One region of the Cobetia sp. 1CM21F genome, then DNA from elsewhere that is predicted to be linked to it. Evidence: riboswitches for the same ligand, from Rfam matches in the RefSeq annotation. Region 1 holds a riboswitch; the other holds the start of a gene.
The links. A riboswitch is a leader RNA that binds a small molecule or an ion and turns the genes downstream of it on or off. The one in region 1 is predicted to bind thiamine pyrophosphate.
Positions count from the first base shown of each region.

Region 2: it holds a riboswitch for thiamine pyrophosphate, as region 1 does, so the genes downstream of both, MSG32_RS08030 (ABC transporter ATP-binding protein) here and tenA (thiaminase II) in region 1, are expected to answer to the same signal.

Region 1 covers NZ_JALNTQ010000001.1:199,731-210,334, reverse strand. The annotation lists gene MSG32_RS00820 (2OG-Fe(II) oxygenase) at 1-347, shown strand, start outside; gene MSG32_RS00815 (MFS transporter) at 404-1,912, opposite strand; gene MSG32_RS00810 (class I SAM-dependent methyltransferase) at 2,170-2,904, opposite strand; gene MSG32_RS00805 (lysophospholipid acyltransferase family protein) at 3,236-4,270, shown strand; gene MSG32_RS00800 (PQQ-dependent sugar dehydrogenase) at 4,341-5,720, shown strand; gene MSG32_RS00795 (TIGR04283 family arsenosugar biosynthesis glycosyltransferase) at 6,238-6,948, shown strand; gene MSG32_RS00790 (TIGR04282 family arsenosugar biosynthesis glycosyltransferase) at 6,965-7,666, shown strand; TPP riboswitch at 7,820-7,946, shown strand; gene tenA (thiaminase II) at 8,093-8,752, shown strand; TPP riboswitch at 8,911-9,051, shown strand; gene thiC (phosphomethylpyrimidine synthase ThiC) at 9,178-10,604, shown strand, end outside.
Region 2 covers NZ_JALNTQ010000002.1:560,197-570,800, forward strand. The annotation lists gene MSG32_RS08020 (potassium/proton antiporter) at 1-1,655, opposite strand, end outside; gene MSG32_RS08025 (hypothetical protein) at 1,793-2,758, opposite strand; TPP riboswitch at 2,944-3,057, shown strand; gene MSG32_RS08030 (ABC transporter ATP-binding protein) at 3,116-3,868, shown strand; gene MSG32_RS08035 (ABC transporter permease) at 3,865-4,632, shown strand; gene MSG32_RS08040 (ABC transporter substrate-binding protein) at 4,779-6,083, shown strand; gene MSG32_RS08045 (MFS transporter) at 6,220-7,488, opposite strand; gene MSG32_RS08050 (alpha/beta fold hydrolase) at 7,485-8,309, opposite strand; gene MSG32_RS08055 (LysR substrate-binding domain-containing protein) at 8,490-9,398, opposite strand; gene MSG32_RS08060 (YeiH family protein) at 9,613-10,604, shown strand, end outside.

The DNA.
Region 1 (10,604 bases):
ATCTGGGGCTGTTCGAGTATGAGGCCCACTTTGCCCACTATCCGGTCGGCAGCTTCTACAAGAAGCATCTCGACAGCTTTCGCGGCCGCGGCAATCGCCTGATCTCCAGCGTGCTCTATCTCAATGAGGACTGGCCGCACGATGGCGGCGGCGAGATCGTGCTCTACGACCCCGAGGATGACAGTCGCGAAATGGCGCGTGTCACCCCCGAGGCCGGCACCTTCGTGTGCTTCCTCTCCGAGCAGATCCCCCATGAGGTGCTGCCGACGCATCAGGCGCGCGCCAGTGTCACCGGCTGGTTCCGACGCAACAGCTCACAGGGCAATCTGGTCGATCCCGCGCGCTGATTCCCGGGCGGGAAGGCCCGGCCAGACAGGTCTGGACAGCACCGCGCCAGCGGCCCTCAGTCGCGCGCCAGCGGCGCGTCATCGCGTGGCGGCACCTGCCGCTGCGCGTCCTGCAATGACTGCTCGTCATTCAGGGCCTGCTCGTCATTCAGGGCCTGCTCGTCATTCAGGGCCTGCTCGTCGTGCAGCGCCTGCTCCTCCTTGACCTCGATCTCCTCGAGGCTGTCCAGCGAGGCATCCGTGATCAGCTCCGGCATGTCAGCGACCAGCTCACGCGTGACCTCGACCAGCGGGTCATCGGCCTCGGCGTCACGCAGGTGCTCCTCGGCGGCCTCGACCAGTTCAGGCCCGACCGCAAGCTCGGTGCCCAGCGGTGTCTGCGGGGCATGGGTCTCGAAGGGCGCCAACGGCTGCGGCGCCGGACGCATCACGCGTCGCCAGACGAAGAAGAGCAGCATGCCGCCACCCATCACCACCAGACTCAGCGCCATGCCGGGCATCGCGCCCATCTCGGCCATCGGCAGCGATACCGCAGGCGGCGACAGGGTCGACCCCACCGCGTTGATCAACAGCAGGCCCTGACTCATGCGCACCAGGGCACCGGCAGGCGCACGGTCGGCGGCATGACTGACCGCCACCGGATAGAGCGTGAAGGCAGCACCGCCGAGCAGGAACAGCACCGTCAGCTGGGCGATGCCCTCACGGGCCGGCCCCATCAGCAAGGCGGCGAAGCCGACGATGGCGATCGACAGGATGATCAGCACCTGCTGGCGATCGTGGCTGTCAGACCAGCGGCCGATGGGGTACTGCAGCAGCATGCCGCCGAGAATCACCAGCGCCATGCGCTGACCGATCTCCGCGGTGCTCAGGGTGCCGCCATCGCCCAGCGCCAGAGGCAGCAGACTGTAGATGACCGCCACCACCAGCCCCGAGGCCAGACAGCCGAACACTCCCGTCGGCGTGATGCGAATCAGGCGCCATGGGCTCAGGGGCTCGGACTGTTCGATCAGCGGCGAGACACGCGGCAGCAGCACCAGCGGCAATACCGAGGCCGCCGCCAGCATCGCCACCAGCATGAAGGCCGCCTCGAGGCTCAGCATGGCGGTCACGCCCAGCAGCAGCTGACCGAGCACCCCCGCGCCATAGAGCACGATCATGTAAAGCGCCAGCAGACGCCCGCGCACGGCGGGGTCGGCGGCGCTCAGCAGCCAGCTCTCGATGACCAGATACACCCCGACCAGCGACCAGCCGATCATCATGCGCAGCAGGAACCACACCACCGGGTGATCGCCCAGCCCCATGGCCAGTGCCGCGACCGCCACCAGCGAGGCGAAGCCGGCATAGGCGCGGATATGGCCGATGCGCAGCAGCAGGCGGTCGTTGACCAGCGCGCCGAGCCCGAGGCCCAGATAGTAGGCCGAGCTGATCAGGCCGATCGCCTCGCTCGAGACGCCGGCGGCAGACAGCCGCAACGGGACCAGCGAGGTCAGCATGGCGTTACCGATCCCCAGCAAGGCAAGGCCGAGCAGGGGCGCAAGGGACATCAACAGCAGATGACGGGGCATGACCAGATCCTCGGCCGGCCGCCAGTCAGCGATCAGCCAATGCCGCAAGGTGCGGATATCGTCGGGAGGGGGAATTTGCCCTGCGAGAATACGTCAAGGCGCAGGCAATATAGTGACAGTCCGCGCCAAACCCAAGCCTTTTTGCGTCATTTGGCAACAATATCGTCTTGCGCGTCGCTGCGTTCTATCCATGCCCTGTCCCGCGCCCTATCCATGCCCTGCCCCACGCCTTATCCATGCCCTACCCCACGCCCTTGTCAGGTGGGTAGGGGCACGCGGAAGATGACGCTGTCGTTGGCGACCTGCTCAAGCTCGAGTCCGTGCGTGCGCGCAAGCCAGGCAAAGGTCGCCGGGCTGAACAGACACACATGCGTCGGATCACGCAGGTAGTGCCAGCGCCTGAGCGCCTCCGGGTCATCCGAGGCGGGCTGCGTCATCACCCCCAGCAGGCCGCCGGGCTTGAGGCAGCGCAACCACTGGCGGAAGACCTCGCCCGGCGCGTAGAGATGCTCGATCACCTCGGTGCTGACGATGAAGTCATGCTGGCGGGTGAGCGCTGCCGGGTTCGGATGGTAATAGAGGTCGTGCAGCGCCATCGGATGGCCCGCCTCCTCGAACATCTGCGCCAGGGCAGGCCCCGGCCCACAGCCGAAATCGAGCCCGCTGGCACCGGCCGCGAGCCGCTCGCACATCGGCGTGAAGAGCTTGGCCAGGAAGCTTCGATAGCGCGGGTCTGCCGGGTCATTCTCGTGCTGGTCGTAGATATCCTGCTCTGCCTTGGCATCCAGGCGCTGGGATGGCGCCAGATACAGCAGATGACATTCCGGGCAGCGCAGGTAATCGCGCTCGTCGGCGGGCGGTCGCTGACCGGTGTCGGGGCACGGTCTGCGCCGCTGTACCAGGTGCAGCACATGCTGGCTCTGGGACGCCTCACACAGCGGGCAGACAGTATCCGCAGGCGGATAGGGAACGAGGGAATCAGGGGCTGACATCAGGGCTCCGCGGCAAGGGACACTGGCGATGAGGGTCGACGCCACCACACGACTGGCGGTGACAACTCGGCGCCACGCGCGACACCGCGGCGGCACGGGCAATTCCGCAGCAGGTGAACGTATCGAAGGTGGCGACTGTCTGAGTGCTGAATGATACCCCGCGCCAGTGTCTTGCGCCTGCCACGATGGAGCCTGCAGGCACCGCCCCCCTCTGGCACAATGAGCATCATTCGAGTGCGGCACCGCGACACCTGACGATGTCACGGCGCCTGCTTTCGCGTCAGACAGGCGCGACCTTTCACGCCAGACCACCGGAACTTCACGTGTGACGATGGACAAGACTCTCAAGCGGTTCGAACAGGCCATGGAACAGCGCCTGACTCCTCTCAAGGCCAATTCCGTGGCCTGTCTGTGGCAACGACTATCCGGGCTCAGCACCCGCCAGCTCTGGTGGCTGGCGCGCCCGTTGGCGCGTGTGGTGCAGCTGTGCAATCCCCGTGAGCGCCGGGTCACGCGCCAGAATCTGGGCCAGGCCTTCCCGCAGCTCGACAAGCAGGCGCGCGCGCGTCTGGCAAGCGACAGCCTCGCGCATTCCACCGCCACCATGCTGGAACTTGGCAAGGTGTGGCTGGGCGATGAAGATGCCGTGCGCGATTCGATTCTCGAGGTCCACGGCCGCAACCTGCTCGACGAGGCCCGCGCCGAGGGGCGCGGCGTCATCGTGCTGGCGCCGCACTTCGGCAACTGGGAAGTGCTCAACTTCTGGCTCTCCAGCCATTTCCCGTTCACCGCCATGTACGAGCCGCCCAAGTTCGAGCGCCTCGACCCGATCATCCGCAATGGCCGTGAACGCATGGGCGCGAGCCTGGTGCCCACCAACTCGCGTGGCGTCGCTGCCTTGCTCAAGGCGCTCAAGCGCGCCGAAGCGATCGGCATACTGCCGGATCAGGAGCCGGGCCGTGGCAGCGGCGTCTTCGCCGACTTCTATGGCCGCCCCGCCTATACCGCTACCCTGCTGCCCAAGCTGGTGGCGAGAACCGATGCGCGCGTCGTCACCGGTGTCGCCCAGCGACTGGAAGATGGCCATGGCTTCGCCATCCACTTCCTCGCTGCGGATGAGGATGTCTATTGCGAAGAGGAAGTCGCCTCGGCACGCGGGGTGAATGCCTCGGTGGAAGCGGCGATCGCCTTGGCGCCGGCCCAGTATCAATGGGAATACAAGCGCTGGCGCAAGAGCCCGCAGGAAATGGAGCAACAACCGGGCTGGCAGGAAGCCCGCTTCTATGCGCGCACCTACTCCTTCTTCTCGCTCAAGGGCTGGCGCCGCTACTTCAAGCATCGCCGCAAGGCCAGCAAGCGCGGCTGAGGGCAGCACTGGCGCAACAGGCCATCAGCTCCCAGACTGAATGCGCATGGCTCAATGACAGGAGGCAAGGATGCCGATCGAGACTCACACCGCTCACGTCGCTCACACCGCTCACCTCACAAGTGGCGCATCGCCCCGGCGCCCCTCCCTGTCCCGGGCGGTATCGACACGCCTGCCGGCACGCCTGATGACAGGCTTGGCGACAAGTGTGGCAACAAGAGTGACGGCACGTCTGGTCGCAAGTGCCGCGGCGGCCTGTCTCGCATTGTCTCTGCCAGCCCAGGCAGAGACAGGCACTTCTTCACTGTTGTTGGTGAGCGCTCAGCAAGTGCCCAGTGATGCCCCTGCGCTCAAGCTGCCTGAGGGCGCCACGCTCGAGCGGCTGGCCTCGCTCGACAGTCCACGCATGCTGCACCTCACTGATGCTGGCGAACTGCTGATCGGCTCGCGGGCCGAGCGTGTCTATCGCGCTCAGCTGACGCCGGACGGCAGCCTCTCTGCCGTGAAGACGCTGGTCGAACTGTCGGGCTACCCTCACTCGCTGGTGGTGCGCGGTGACAAGCTCTATGTCGCGACCACTGCAGCCTTGCTGGTCGCCGACTATTCACACGGCGAGTCTCTCACCCGCGATGACTTTCGTGAGCTGATCGCCCTGCCCGGCGGCGGTGGCCATAACTCGCGCACCTTGAGTCTCGGGCCGGATGGTGGCCTCTATCTGGCGCTGGGCATCCAGGGCAATTGCTCGAATCAATACCTTGCAGGCAGCGAGCAGGGCTACTCCTTCAGTGAACGCCGCGGCGGCGTGCTGCGCCTTGAGGAATCCGGCGATGCCCCGCACTGGCAGCCCTGGGCCAGCGGGCTGCGCAACCCGGTAGGCCTCGCCTGGCAGCCAGGTAGGGAAGATGAGCCGCGTCTGCTGGCCACCAACAACGGGCCCGACCACTGGGGCTATGAGCAACCTAGCGAGCTGGTGGTCGCAGCCCGCGAAGGCAGCTTCCATGGCATGCCCTGGTATCAGTGGATCGATGGCAACTGGCAGGCGGATGACTGCATCACGAACGATTCACCGCGCGAGCGTGACGAGATTGAGCCGCCACTGGCCGAGATCCCCGCTCGCAGTGCACCAATGGGAATCGCGGTGGTACCGCCAGAGCATCCATTGTCTTCTGACATGGATGTCGTGGTGGCAGTCCACGGCAGCTGGGGCACGGCGCCCTCCGGCAACGCCGCGGGTGACCCGGCCAGCCGCCGTGAGCCTCGCCTGCTGGGCCTCAAGCTGGCGACGCCAGACACTGAAGCACGCCTGGTGCCAGTGCTGACCGGCCTGCAGGACAGCAGCAGCGGTCAGCGCTGGATTCGCCCGCTCGATGTCCTGTTCGGCCCTGATGGCAGCCTGTACTTCACCTCGGATAGCGGCGCGGATGGCCTCTATCGCCTCACCTTCGATTGATGGCCTGACCTCCAGCAGAACGGGCTTTTGGTAATCGAGGCCCTGGCCCTTATTCACGCGCTCTCTCCAAGCCCTCTTGTCCAAGCACTCTCTTCAGGCTCTCTTTCCAGGAGCTGCTTGGCAGAGGGCCTATGGAGAGGGCCTATAAATAGGGCCGATGAATGCAGCGCTTGCCTGCTACAGATACTGAAAACCTGTCTTGCATGCCCCGCCTGCGAATTACAGGAATGTAGTCCTGTGCCCTCGCATGCACCCAATGGCCAGCTAGGCATTGTGTGGCCATGGAGCGACACTGGGTAGACGCCAAGCGTTTATTGAACGATGACGCGCTGATAGAGCGTATCTTGCCCGTGCATCCAGCCTACGAACTCCTGCGTATGATCCAACGAATACGCCATCGTCGGAGCCTGCCGCCATGAACCAGCAGCCACCCCCAGCATCACGGACGCCCGCCAACCGGGACTCCCTGTCGAGCACATGCACGCACCTGACGCGCGCTCCCTGGCTGAGCATCGTGATGCCGGTGCATGACGAGGCAGCCGGCATCGTGCAAACCCTGATTGCCCTGAGTCGCCTGCGCGCGGGCGGGGACTGTGAAGTGATCGTGGTGGATGGTGGCTCGACGGATGGCACCCCCTCACTGGCCCGACCGCTGTGTGATGCCGTGCTGAGCAGTGAACCGGGCCGGGCACGCCAGATGAATGCCGGAGCCGCGCGTGCACGCGGAGAATGGCTGCTGTTTCTGCACGCCGATACCGACTTGCCCGACAATGCGCTGGCATTGCTCAAGGAGGCCGTCACGACGCATCGCCGCAGCGACTGGGGCCGCTTCGATGTCAGCATCAAGGGCGAGTCGCCGTGGTTACCGATGATCGCTGCCATGATGAATCTGCGCTCGCGGCTGACCAGCATCAGCACGGGCGACCAGACCCAGTTCGTGCAGCGCTCGACCTTCGAGGCCATCGGCGGCTTTGCCGACATGCCATTGATGGAAGATATCTGGCTGAGTGCCCAGCTCAAGCATCTGACCCCGCCAATGAACCTGACGGCGCGCGTCACGACCAGTGGTCGACGCTGGGAGACCCACGGCGTCTGGCGCACCATCGTCAAGATGTGGGGACTGCGGCTGGCGGCCTGGTGTGGCGTCTCCCCTGCACGCCTGGCACGTCTCTACGGCTATCGCGCCGCGGCGCAGGCCTGTGAGCAGCGCGGCATGCCCCATGCGTGATACGGCGTTGCCTACCTTGCCCACAGCTTATGCCGCGTCAGAGGTGCGCCCGACTCTCATCATCTTCGGTCGCCTGCCCATCGCCGGCCACTGCAAGACACGCCTGATCCCCGCACTCGGCCCCGAGGGCGCAGCTCGACTCTATGCGCGGATGCTGAGCCATATCGTTGACCACGCCTGCGCCGCGCGCCTCGGCAAGGTCGTGGTGATGCTGACGGCCTCTGCCGAGTCGTCGAGTCAGGCACCTGAACAGGCGGCTTTGCGGGCAGCGCTGGAAGCCCGGCTGCGAAGCGTTGTCGATGCCTCTGCCGACCTCACCTTCGAGGCACAGCCGCAGGGGGAGCTCGGTGAGCGAATGTCCCGGGCCATGGCCCGACATCTGCCCGAGGGGCCGGTGTTGCTGATGGGCTCCGACCTGCCGGCGCTGGACAGCCAGCGGCTGCGCGAGGCAGCCCACAGACTGCGCACTCACGACGCGGTGCTGCAGCCCACCGACGATGGCGGCTATGGCTTGATTGGCCTCAAGGCGCCCTGCCCGCAAGCCTTCCTGCTGCCCCGCTGGTGCCATGCCCATGTTTGCCGGGACACTCTGGCGCTGCTGGCACGGGCGGGGAGAACGGCCGCTTGCCTGCCGATCAGCTGGGATGTCGATGAGCCACGTGACCTTGCGCGACTGGCGCGCCACCTGCCGGCACTCATGGCCGACCTTGCCGCTTGAGACTTTCCATGAACCCGCTCACGGCTTTCTACAAACCCGCTTGAGGCTCTTCACACGTTCGGCATGCCTCCCAAAGTCGTATGCATTTTTGCTCACACTGCCCTTCTTCTGCGCTGCAGGGCTGTTACACTCGCTGCATCGTGACTCATATGTCACAGCTTGACGGGGTGCCGGTAAGACCGGCTGAGATGTCATGCGCAGGCGATGTCCTTGCGTGAATGACGATCCCGCCGAACCTGATCCGGCTAGTACCGGCGTAGGGATCAAGCGCGAAGCGATGCCACTCGATATCGTCACCACTTTCTCACGGTGACTGTCGGCACCTCCCCCGCTTTTCCCCTGCTCCTGTTCCGGTACTGGCCATGCTTGCGCCAGAGACCTGTCGCCCCATCACGGGTCGTCAGCACGCTCACCGAGGGATGCGTCATGCCTAGTTTCAACGACCTGACCAGTGCCTGCGCCGAGGAATGGCGTGACTATCTCGAGCACGACTTCGTTCGCCAGCTGGGCGAAGGTCGTCTGCCGGAGGAGTCCTTCCGCCATTACCTGCAGCAGGACTACCTGTTCCTGATCCACTTCGCACGTGCCTGGGCGCTGGCCGCCTACAAGAGCCGCACCCTCGCGGAGCTGCGTCAGGCCACGGCCAGTCTCGACACCATCCTCAATACCGAGCTCGATCTGCATATCGGCTACTGCAGCGAGTGGGGCATCAGCGAGGATGACCTGAGCGAGCTGCCGGAATCCCGCGCTACCCTGGCCTATACCCGTTACGTGCTCGATTGCGGCCAGCGCGGCGACCTGCTCGATCTGCACGTGGCGCTCGCGCCCTGCCTGATCGGCTACGGCGAGATCGCCGAGTGGCTGCTCGATCAGGACACCACCGAGATCGAGAACAATCCGTACGCGGACTGGATCGCGATGTACTCAAGCGATGACTTCAAGGAAGCCGTCGAAGCCGAACGTGAATGGCTGGATGCGCGACTCTCGGAAGTCTCGGAGCGCCGACTGGGTGAACTGGTCGATGTCTTCCGGGACGCCACGCGACTCGAGATCGACTTCTGGCAGATGGGCCTCGATCGCGCTTGAGGCATGACAGACTGACGTCCCGGCGCTCGCCATGAGCCGCTCGGGATGACGCCATCCTCCGTGGATGGCATGGCTGACAGGCCAACAGAGCCTGGATGCGAGAATGCTCCCCGTGGCAAGCCTGACGCTTCGGGCAACACCCTCGCATTGAAATCTGAACACGCTTGACGGGGTGCCGGTGGAACCGGCTGAGATCCTGCATGCATGCTTCGCCGCCCTGACGCGCGAGCTTGCCAGCAAGGGGTCCCGTGGAACCTGAACCGGTTAGGACCGGCGTAGGAATCAAGCTGATGGCCAGCCGCTGCGCGCGGCCGCCTCGCTCCCGGGCCACCTGTTGGCAAGGAGTCGGCGACGACCATCCTCTCCCTGCGCACGGTCTTCCCATGATGACGTCAGCCGTGACGTCGCCCTTTGAGGAGACCTGCATGAGCACTGCCCCGACGACACAAGACCCGCAAACCACCAACGCCGCCGAGTCACCGCTCGCCTCGCAGCCTGAGGCTGCCCCCAAGGCACGCGCGCGTGCCGGTCGCAAGGATGGCAGCCGCCACCTCGCCAGCGAAGCACAGGTCGACGCCGCCGCCATCGCGCCGCTGAGCGGCTCGCGCAAGATCTATATCGAAGGCTCCCGTCCGGACATCCGCGTGCCCATGCGCGAGATCGGCTGCTCGCCGACCCAGACCTCCAGCGGCCTGGAAGAGAACCCGCCGATCGTCGTCTACGATACCTCCGGCCCCTACACCGATCCGGCGGTCGAGATCGACATCCGCCGGGGCCTGGCGCCGCTGCGCGAGCAGTGGATCGAGGAACGCGGTGATACCGAACAGCTCAATCAACTGAGCAGTGAATATGGCCGCGTGCGCCAGGCCGACCTGCGCCTGTCGTCCCTGCGCTTCGAGCTGGACCACCGCCCGCGTCGCGCCCTGCCGGGCAAGAATGTCACCCAGCTGCACTACGCGCGCCAGGGCATCATCACCCCCGAGATGGAATACATCGCGATTCGCGAGAATCAGCGTCGTATCGCGCTGCGTGAGGAATATCAGGGCAGCGAATCCGTCGAGAGCATTCTGGGCCACCAGCACCCGGGCCACAGCTTCGGCGCCAACCTGCCCGACGAGATCACCGCCGAATTCGTGCGTGAGGAAGTCGCGCGCGGCCGCGCGATCATTCCCGCCAACATCAATCACCCGGAAAGCGAGCCGATGATCATCGGTCGCAACTTCCTGGTGAAGGTCAACGGCAACCTGGGTAACTCGGCGGTCACCTCCTCCATCGAGGAAGAGGTCGACAAGATGACCTGGGCGATCCGCTGGGGTTCCGACACCGTGATGGACCTCTCGACAGGCGCCAACATCCACGAGACCCGTGAATGGATTCTGCGCAATTCTCCCGTGCCCATCGGCACGGTGCCGATCTATCAGGCGCTGGAGAAGGTCGATGGCGTGGCCGAGAACCTCGATTGGGAGATCTTCCGCGACACGCTGATCGAGCAGGCCGAGCAAGGCGTCGACTACTTCACCATCCACGCCGGCGTCCTGCTGCGCTATGTGCCACTGACCGCCAGCCGCGTGACCGGCATCGTCTCGCGCGGCGGCTCGATCATGGCCAAGTGGTGTCTGGCGCATCACGAGGAAAGCTTCCTCTATCGCCACTTCGAGGACATCTGCGAGATCTGCAAGGCCTACGACATCAGCCTGTCACTGGGCGATGGCCTGCGCCCGGGCTCGGTGGCCGATGCCAATGACGCCGCCCAGTTCGGTGAGCTCGAGACGCTCGGCGAGCTGACGAAGATCGCCTGGCAGCACGATGTCCAGGTCATGATCGAAGGCCCGGGTCACGTGCCGATGCACCT
Region 2 (10,604 bases), on a different contig from region 1:
ACCCAGTGGATGCCATGCCAGTCGACATCGTCGCCGACCACCGGCACCCCGCCGACTCGCCGGGTGATGAATTCGGCGATGGTCAGGTGGTGCTCGCCCTGGGAGAGCGTCAAGCCGTAGACATCGGCGATATCCTGCATGTTGGCATCGCCTTCCAGCGTGAAGGTCCCGAAGAAGGCGCGTTGCTCGTGCTGCAGACTCTCGCCATTGAACATGCGGTTGAGGCTCGGCACATCACAGGAGCGCCCCACCACGCACAGCACATCCTGCTGATGCAGACAGGTGCTGCCCTTGGGGTGGATCAACACCTTGTTGCGGAACAGCGCCCCGACCTTGGCCCCCGACGGGAAGCGCAGCATGCGCAGCGCCACGCCTTCCAGCGCCGTGTTGTCGACGCGATAGACCAGCATCTCGTAGTCATTGACCGGCATGATGCCGAGCAGGTTGCGGCGACTCGGCTGTGCGCCCGGCGGCACCACCACCCGCAGCTTGCGCGCCATCGGCGCCAGCGACGAGCCCTGTACCAGCAGCGAGATGATGACCACGAAGAAGGCGACATTGAAGTAGAGACCGGCATTCTCGACCCCGGTGATCACCGGGAAGATCGCCAGCACAATCGGCACCGCCCCTCGCAGCCCGACCCAGCTGATGAACCACAGCTCGCGCCAGCGGAAGCGGAAGAACGGCTTGAGACACAGGATGACCGCCAGCGGGCGCACCACCAGAATCAGCGCCACGCTGAGGATGGCGGCCGGCAGCGCGAACTGCAGCATGGTCGAGGGCGAGACCAAAAGGCCCAGCATCAGGAACAGCACGATCTGCGAGAGATGCGCCATACCATCATGCACCGGCAGGATGTGCTCCAGATGCCGCCCGGGGTGATTGCCGATCATCAGGCCACACAGATAGATGGCAAGGAAACCGCTGCCACCCATCTCGTTGGTGGTGGCGAAGAGGCTCAGGCCCAGCGCCAGCGCCAGCAGCGAATAGAGGCCGGGCGCGAGGTCCAGATAGCGCATCAGACGGGCGATCAGCCAGCCGCCGGCGATCCCCATGGCGGCGCCGACACCGAACTGCAGCAGGAAGCTCATGATGCCCGACGCGACGCCGGAGAGCTGACCGGTCAGGATCTCGGCCAGCGTGATGGTCAGGAAGATCGCCATCGGGTCGTTGGTGCCGGACTCGATTTCCAGCGTCGCACCGACACGCTCATTGAGGTGAACGCCCTGACCGCCCAGCAGCGAGAAGACCGCCGCGGCATCGGTGGAGCCGACGATGGCCCCGACCAGCAGGCCTTCGATCAGGGTGAGATCAAACAGCCACATGGCCAGAAGGCCCACCAGGCCGCTGGTCATGAAGACCCCGACGGTGGCCAGCACCAGCGCCGGCTTCAGGCCGGCACGAAACGTGGACAGCCGCGTGCGCAGGCCGCCATCGAGCAGGATGAGCGCCAGCGCCAGGTTGCCGATCATGTAAGCGGATGAGGCGTCATCGAACTGGATGCCCAGCACGCCATCTTCACCCGCCAGCATGCCAAGGCCGAGGAACAGCAGTAGCAGCGGCATGCCAAGACGCGCCGAGACGCGGCTGGCCAACACGCTCAAGGCGATCAGCGTGCCTGCCAGCAAGAAATAATAATTCAGGTTCTCTACCACGAGTGCTCCCCCGCCAAGCCCTACATCAGATCTCGAGTGACGTCCACGACGACTCACCCACAGTATTCCATGTCAGCGATGGGGCTGCAGAGAAATTTCACACCTTTCATGTACTTGCAGCGTGCAGCACGCGGATTTCACGCCAGGCTGCGCGGCGAGACCCAGGCAGGGGCTGCCGCAAGCTCAGCATAGGACCGCGGGCCGAAGGCCTCCATCGCCCACAACAGCGCACGGCACAGCTCACGCTGGCCATCGAGATCGATCATGCGCCCATGGCGCGAATAGCCCTTCATAAAGGCCTGACGCTGCTCCGGCGTTTCCAGCAGCAACTCCACCAGCGCCCAGTCGAACTCGATCGGCGCCCACACCAGCGCTTCCCAATCGCTCCATACCCAGCCGGTGGCGGCGCACAGATATTGATCGGCGCGCATGTCCGGCAGACACCACACCGCGCGAGTCGGTGCCGGGAAGGTGCGCTTGAGCAGCGTGCCAAGCTCCGCGCGACGCGGGTGATGGGCGAGAAAGCGCGTGACGCGGGTATTCCAGTGCAATAGCGGCATCGGCTGCGCCAGCGGCTGACCGAAGCCCGACAGCGTATCCTGATGCAGGCGACCGAGCTGGTCGCCCAGCAGCTCACAGAAGGTGATGCTGAGATCACTCGGCTGCCCGCTGGACCACGGCAGGTGCCAGATGGGCGCGCCATCGAGACGCCCGAGAAAGGTCAGGGGCAGTGGCGGAATCGGCAGGCGCGCGGGCAAGGCGCCCGCCAGTCGCGTCAGCCCCTCCGGCGTCGCCCAGCGATCGGCGCCGAAGACCCCGCGCATGGCGCGCCAGAAGGGGTCATGGTCTGGCCCGGTGCGCGCCAGCTTGATGAGGCCGGGCGTGCCGCCACGCTGGCGCCATAGCCAGTTGGCGCTATCCGGCCAGGCGAGTGCCAACGGCTCAAGGGGTTGACCCAGATAGGTCGAGAGCCGGCGGGTCAGTGACTCCTCGGGCCAGCCCCTGGGCACGGGACGCGGCTCGCCCACGGCCTCAGCCGTGCTCGGCCGCCGTGGGGGAACGGGATAACTGGAACAGGTCGAGAGATCCGGTGTGTCGGGCATGATGATCTCCTTGGGCTACACGTCTTGTTACAGTAAAGCTCAGCATACCCAAGGCGTGGCACATCGGCATAGTCCGTTTCGCACGCCACCTCTGCCCTGCCCACCTCTGCCCTGCTCACCGGACCCGCCCCCCGCCCCTGACCCGCGTCGGACAAGACACCGGCAAGAGAGTGACGTTACACTGTCGACCTGGATGGGGGTGCCCGAGGATGGGCTGAGAGCCGCAGCGATACGTCGCGCGACAACCCCTGGAACCTGATCCGGTTGATACCGGCGGAGGGAATCCCCGACGCGTGCCCTGCATGGCGCGTCACCTGCTTCCTCCTGCCGGCACGCCGCCTGACCACGGAATTGCCTGTGTCGCTGGGACTCACCCTCAACAACGCACGAATCGATTACGCCGGCCACACGCTGTTCCGCGATATCTCCGCGCGTCTGGAAGCCGGTAGCTGGACGGCACTGCTGGGACGCTCCGGCTGCGGCAAGAGTTCGCTGCTGCGCCTGCTGGCCGGTCTGGAGATGTCAGATCTCCACCAGCTCGACCTCGCCACCGATGACGGTCAGCCGCTGACCGACCGCGTGGCCTGGATGGCGCAGCAGGACCTGCTGCTGCCGTGGCGGCGCGTCATCGACAACCTGTGGCTGGGCGATGACCTGCGCCGGCGGCCGCGCAATCGCAAACTCGCTCATGAACTGCTGGCCGCGGTCGGGCTCGAGGGCCGTGAGCAGGCCTGGCCGGACGCCCTCTCCGGCGGTCAGCGCCAGCGCGTCGCCCTCGCCCGCACGCTCTACCAGCAGGCGCCGGTCGTGATGATGGACGAGCCATTCTCGGCGGTGGATGCCATCACCCGTCTGGAGCTGCATGATCTGGCCAGCCGCCTGCTCAAGGGCCGCACCGTCCTGATGGTGACCCATGACCCGCTGGAGGCATTGCGCCTCGCCGATCAACTGCTGGTGCTGCGCCCGTCGAGCCTCCCGGGTCACGGCGCCGAGCTGGAACGCCTGCCGGGGCTTGGCGCCGCACGCCCGGTGCCGCTGGATGACCCGGCCCTGCCACCGGCGCAGGCGCAACTGATCGCCCGCCTGCGTGATAGCGAGGAGGCCGCATGAAACGTCTGCACGCCATGCGTCACCTCGTCATCAGCGCGCTGCTCCTGCTGGGGCTTTGGCAGCTGGTCATTGCCGTTACCGCCGTACCGCCCTACATTCTGCCCACGCCGCAGGCCGTGCTCGAGGTGCTGATCCAGAAGGCGCCGCTGCTGGCCCATCACGCTGGCGTCACCATCAGCGAGATACTGGCCGGGCTGGTGCTGGGCATTCTGCTCGGCCTTGCCACCGCGCTGGCGCTGGCCTTCATTCCCCGCCTGCGCCGCACCCTGCTGCCGATGCTGCTGATCAGCCAGGTGATACCGCTGTTCGCGATCGCGCCGCTGCTGGTGCTGTGGCTCGGCTATGACATGCTGTCCAAGGTGGTGATGGCGACGCTGATCATCTATTTCCCGGTCGCCTCCACCGGCTACGACGGCCTGCGCCAGACCCAGCAGGGCTGGCTGGATCTTGCCCATACCCTGGGTGCCAGCCCATGGCGCCGGCTGATCCACATCCAGTTGCCCGCCGCGCTGCCGGCACTGGCCTCCGGCATTCGCATGGCCGCGACCGCCGCCCCCATCGGCGCCGTCATCGGGGAATGGGCCGGTGCCAGTCAGGGGCTGGGCTATCTGATGCTCAACGCCAACGCGCGCATGGAAATCGACCTGATGTTCGCCGCCCTGCTGGTGCTGGTCGCCTTCTCCCTGCTGCTCTATTTCTCGCTGGATGCGCTGCTGCGCGCCCTGATGCCCTGGCACCGCGACCGGCTGACACGCCTGAGCTGACACGCCGGGGCTTCGAGTAACTACCGCAAGACCGCAAGATCGCGTAACCGAAAGACGCAACGACGCTCGACACAAATTGCATGAGCCTGACGACTGCCGCCCACGAACGGCAGCACCACTACCCTGTGATCACAAGGAACTCCGCCATGTCTCTTTCGTCATCGGCGCCACGGCGCAAAGCGCAGCCGACACGTTCACCACGTGCCTCGCTGCTGTCCACCGCCTTCGCCACCCTGCTGACCACGCTGTGCCTGAGCAGCCTGCCAGCCACCGCCATGTCGGCCCACGCCGCCGAGGCAGAACCCGCCACCAGCACCCAGTCAGCGCCGGAAATCGTCGCTCAGCAGGCCGAGGTCGGAGTGAACGGCGATTCGGCCGCCTCGGCGCCGGTGGCAAGCCAGGAAGCCGTGGAAGCAACCGCCGGCGCCGCCGAGCAGGCCAAGAACGGTGCTGAACCGGCCGCGGATGCCCCGCCAGCCGCCAGCGACGAACAGAGCGCTGATGCTGACTCGAAGGGCGCCGCCAATGACACTACCACGGACGCTGCCACCGCCGAGCAGCCGCTGACGCAGTTCAAGGTCATGCTCGACTGGTACACCAACCCCGGCCATGCCCCGCTGGTGCTGGCGCAGGAGCTGGGCCTGTTCAAGAAGCACGGCCTTGATGTCGAGCTGATCGCCCCCGCCGACCCGAGCGTGCCGCCCAAGCTGGCCGCCGCCGAGCGCGTCGACATCGCCATCAGCTATCAGCCGCAGCTGCACCTGCAGATCGATCAGGGCCTGCCGCTGGTACGTATCGGCACCCTGGTCGCCACGCCGCTGAATGTGGTGGTGGTGCGCGCCGACAGCGACATCCAGTCGATCGCCGACCTCAAGGGCAAGCGGGTCGGCTACTCGGTCGGCGGTGTCGAGGAAGTGCTGCTCTCCACCATGCTGCAGCACAGCGGCCTGACGCTGGATGACATCACGCTGACCAACGTCAACTTCTCGCTGACGCCGTCACTGCTGACGCGCAAGGTCGATGCCGTCACCGGCGCCTTCCGCAACTTCGAGCTGGCCCAGATGGCCCAGGAAGGCGTCAAGGGCCGCGCCTTCTACATCGAGGAAGAAGGCGTGCCGACCTATGACGAGCTGATCTTCGTCGCCAACAGCGACAGCTACGAGCGCAAGCAGGCCCAGTACGCCGGCTTCCTCGCCGCCGTCGGTGAAGCCACTGCCTGGATCATCAACCATCCTGACCAGGGCTGGGAGATGTTCCGCGACTCCGACCCGGCACTGGATACCGAGCTCAACAAGGAAGCCTGGTACGCCACCCTGCCGCGCTTCGCGCTGCGTCCTGCCGCGCTGGATGCCGGCCGTTACCGTGACTTCGAGGACTTCCTGTTCGAGCGCGGCATGATCAAGAAGCGCCAGTCGCTGAGCCACCTGGCCGTCGACGTCAACGCGCCCTGAGGCGTTGAGCGCCCAGAGCTCTTGAAACGCTGAGCGCTTGCGCGCCCCATGCAAAACGCCCTGTCGGAGATTCCGACAGGGCGTTTTGGGTTCAGGACCGGCTCGCTCTCGCCGTCTTGTGCCTATTTGACAAGCGCTAGCGGCGTGCCAGGCGACGCGACAGCCACAGGATCTGCAGCGGCTGGATCACCAGCGCGATCATCAGCACCGCGACCAGCAACGGCATGCCCTCCAACGCGCCGCTCGGCGTGCTGACCAGCAGTCCGGCGCCCACATAGCTGCCGGCGGCAGAACTCAGATGCTGCACGGCACTCTGGGTGCTGGTGAAGGCCGCTCGCTCGTGGTCGGCGGGAATGAAGCTGTTGAGCGTATTCTGGGTCACACGCCGCGCCGACGAGAACAGCATGTAGGCGCCGAAGCCGATCCAGATCAGCGACGGTCCCGGCGAATGCAGCAGGAAGGCCCAGCCGACCAGCGCCGTCATCAGGCAGGTGATGGTGCCCGGCCAGACACAACCATAGCGATCACACAGCCGTCCCGTCAGCTGCATGCCGACCAGCGACAGGCCGCCACCGATCATGTAGAGCCCGCCGAGATCCTCGCGCGGCAGACCCAGATTGAACAGCAGATAGCTTGCCAGGTTGGGAATCACCAGGAAGTTGCTGAACATCGCCGTGGCGATCAGCGCCAGCCCCAGGCGATGGTCGGGCTGGGCCAGGATGTTCAGGATCGTGGTGCCCTTGCGGCTGCGCTGACGCGTCTCGGGATTATCGAGATGGCCGCGGATCGGCGGCAGTATCCAGGCCAGCAGCCCGCACACCAGCAGTGCCAACAGCGCCACGGCGCGAAATGGCGCCTGCCAGCCGAAGCCCTGCGACAGCCACAGCGCAAACGGCAGCCCCAGCACCGAGGCCACCGAGAAGGCGCCCATCACCAGGCCCATGGCGCGCCCCCGGCGTACTCCCGGCACCACGTCGATCACGATGGCCAGCGCCGTCGCCGCCGCCGGCCCGCCGAACAGGCCGCCCAGCATGCGCGCCGCCAGCAGGGTCTCGAAGTCGGTGGCGAAGCTGGCGATCAGGTGACAGAGCGCCGCGCCGAACAGGAAGCCCAGCACTGCCCAGCGGCGATCGAAGCGATCGGCGTGTCGCGTCCACAGCAGAGTGCCCACCGCGGCGGCCAGCGGATAACTGCCGACAATATAGCCAAGGTGATCCAGCGGAATGCCCAGCGAGGTGGCAAAGTCGGGACCCAGCGCCATCACCATGGTGAAACCCATGATGACGGCGAACTGCAGCAGGGTGACCAGCGCCACCACCAGGCGCTCGTGGGTGGTCACCGGCGGGATGACCCGCTCGCTCGCGGCCGGCTGACGATTTTCGGAGTGACGGCTCGGCGTACTCAAGCGCGTGCGACGCGATCAAGGAACGCCACCACCGCCTGCTGAAACTCGCTGGCACGCTCGGCGTGCAGCCAATGGCCGGCCTCCAGCGAGTCGTCTTCCAACGCAGGGAAGTGCTCGCGCATCGTCGCCAGGCCCTCGGACTGCACATAGTTGGAGCGCGAGCCCCACAGCAGCAGCGCCGGCAGCTCGACCGGCCCCTGGCCGTGCGGCGCCTCGACGATCTGCGGGTAACCCGCCGCGATATGGTCCAGCCCGACGCGCCAGCCCATGGCGCCATCGTCGAGACGCACCAGATTGGTGGCGAGGAACTGGCGGATGGCCGGGGTATCGACATGCTGCGCCATCACCGTGTCGGCCTCCTTGCGTGAGGCCGGGCGCGCGTCACGTACCGCCTCGAAGGCAGCAAAGATATCGTCATGCCCGTGGCCATAGGCGACCGGCGCGATATCGGCGACCAGCAGGCTGCGCAGACGCTCGGGCGCCTCGATCGCGACCTGCATGGCGACCTTGCCGCCCATCGAGTGGCCCAGCAGGTCACAGCGCTCGATGGCGAGGCGGTCGAGCAGCGCGAGGACATCCGCGGCCTGCTCGGGGTAGCTCATGCCGGCCACGTGCGGGCTGCGGCCGTGGTTGCGCAGATCCACCGCGATCACGCGGCGTGTCCGCGACCATGACTTGATATGCGAACGCCAGTTGTCGGCACTGCCGAACAGGCCGTGAAGAATGACCAGCGGCGTCGCGTCCTGCTGGCTCGTTGTCTGTTCCTCGGCGCCATCACGAGCATCGCTCTCGTGGTAATAAAGCTCGACCGTTGTGCTCATCATCATCTCCATGGACGCTAGACAGACCGTTACGCTCCCCGTGGCTCAGGCGCAGTAGCTCAGGCGCGGTAGCTCAGGCTCAGTGGCGTGGCTCAGCGGCGTCGCTCGGCGGCAGCCGGCTCGCGGGGAGCGCCTATGTTAGCAAACTATCAAGCGCGCGGCGGCTCCGTCCTCGACGGCTCAACGCGGGCTGGCTTCCAGATAGACCTTGACCGCCTGCCACAGCGGGCTGCGGTAACGCTCCGGGTGCCACAGCATCGAGAAGCGCCGCTTCAGGTTGAGCTGGGGCGTGGCCAGCACCACCAGCTCGCCACGCGCGATCTCGGCCGCTACCGACAGGTGCGACAGGCATCCCAGTCCCAGCCCGGCGAACACGGCCTGCTTGATGGCCTCGTGCTGGCCCAGCTCCATGCGCACCTTGAGGCGCTCGATCCGCCCGTGCAGTGCACGCTCGAAGACCGCCCGCGTGCCCGAGCCCCCCTCGCGCAGAATCCAGTCAGCCGAGGCGAGGTCCTCGTCGCTGAGCGCCACGCCGCGCACGGCCAGCGGATGGCTCGGCGGCGCCACCACCACCAGCTCATCCTCGCGCCAGGTCTGGCTCATCAGGCGCGGCGCATGGCAGTCACCCTCGATCAGGCCGAGTTCGGCGTCATAGTTGAGCACCGCCTCCACCACCTGATGGGTATTGCGCAGACGCAGGTTGAGCTCGGTGCCCGGATGTTCGCGCATGAAGGCCCCCGCCAGCCCCGGTAACAACCAGGTGCCGATGGTGGCGCTGGCGGCGATTTCCAGCTCGCCGCGCAGGTTGCCATCCACCACGCCGGGCTCACGGGCCTCCAGCTCCAGCGCGTGGGTCTGCTCCAGCAATTGCTCGGCGCGCGCCAACAGGCGGCGGCCATTGGCGTTCAGGGCCAGGCGGCGACCGAGGCGCTCGAACAGCTGCACCTCGAGATGACGCTCAAGCTCGGACAGCCCCTGACTCGCCGCCGATTGCGACAGGCCGATCTCGCGCGCCGCGGCACTGACGGAGCCGTGGCGGGTCACCGCCACGAACACTTGCAACTGGCGCAGCGTGATGTGGATCTGCATATCGGTTTTTCCGGTATGTAATAAAAGAATAATCGACTAACTGCCGAATAATATTCCCGAATAGACTAATCATCAAACCAGAGACACTAAGCAAGCGACGCAGGCTCAAGCGCCCTTGCCGATGACAGCCGTGCACCACACGCCAGCGCACGACCCATAACAAGACAGGCCAAGTTCCGCACGGGATAGGCCACTTTCCTCAAGGAGAATGCTCATGGACGCACAGACCCTGACTCCCCCCGCCACTGCCGAGCGCTTGCGCCGCATGTTGCCGGGCCTTGCCCTGTGTGGCGGCCTGACCCTGGTGGGACTGGCACTGCATTCCATTCCGGCGCTGGCCTCCACCGGCATCAGCCCGCTGGTCTTCGCCCTGCTGTGCGGTATCGTGGTCGGCAACCTGCCGATCACCAGCCGTCACGCCGCGGCGCTCTCCCCGGGGCTGCATATCGCGACCAAGAAGCTGCTGCGTCTCGGCATCATCCTGTTCGGCCTCTCCATCACCCTGCAGCAGATTCTCGGCCTGGGCTGGAGCGTCGTCTTCCTCGATGTGCTGGTGATCACCGCGGTGCTGAGCAGCGGCTACTTCATCGGCACGCGCTGGCTGGGGCTGGACCGCGACACCGCACTGCTGACCAGTGCCGGTTCCGCCATCTGTGGCGCCGCGGCGGTACTGGCGACCGAATCGATGATCAAGGCACGCCCGGCGGCCACCGCCATGGCCGTCGCCACGGTGGTACTGTTCGGCTCGCTGGCGATGCTGGTCTACCCGCTGCTCTACCCGCTGAGCGGCATGCATGAAGGCCTGTTCGGCATCTATATCGGCTCCACCATCCACGAGGTCGCTCAGGTCGTGGCCGCCGGTGAAGCGGTCGGCCCGGACGCCCTGGCCAATGCGCTGATCGTCAAGTTGATGCGCGTGATGATGCTGGTACCCTTCCTGCTGCTGTTGCCGAAGCTGTGGGCCATGCGTGCCCGCACCGAAGGTGATGACCGCGAGACCGGCGGCAGCATGACGATTCCGTGGTTCGCGCTGGGCTTCATCGCCATGGCCGGCATCAACAGCACCGGCGCGATCCCGGCGGCAGTGCACTCAAGCCTCTCTACTCTCGGCAGCGTGGCACTGACCATGGCCATGGCGGGCCTGGGGGTCGAGACTCGCATCGATCGTCTGCGCTCACTGGGCATGAAGCCTTTCCTGCTCGCGCT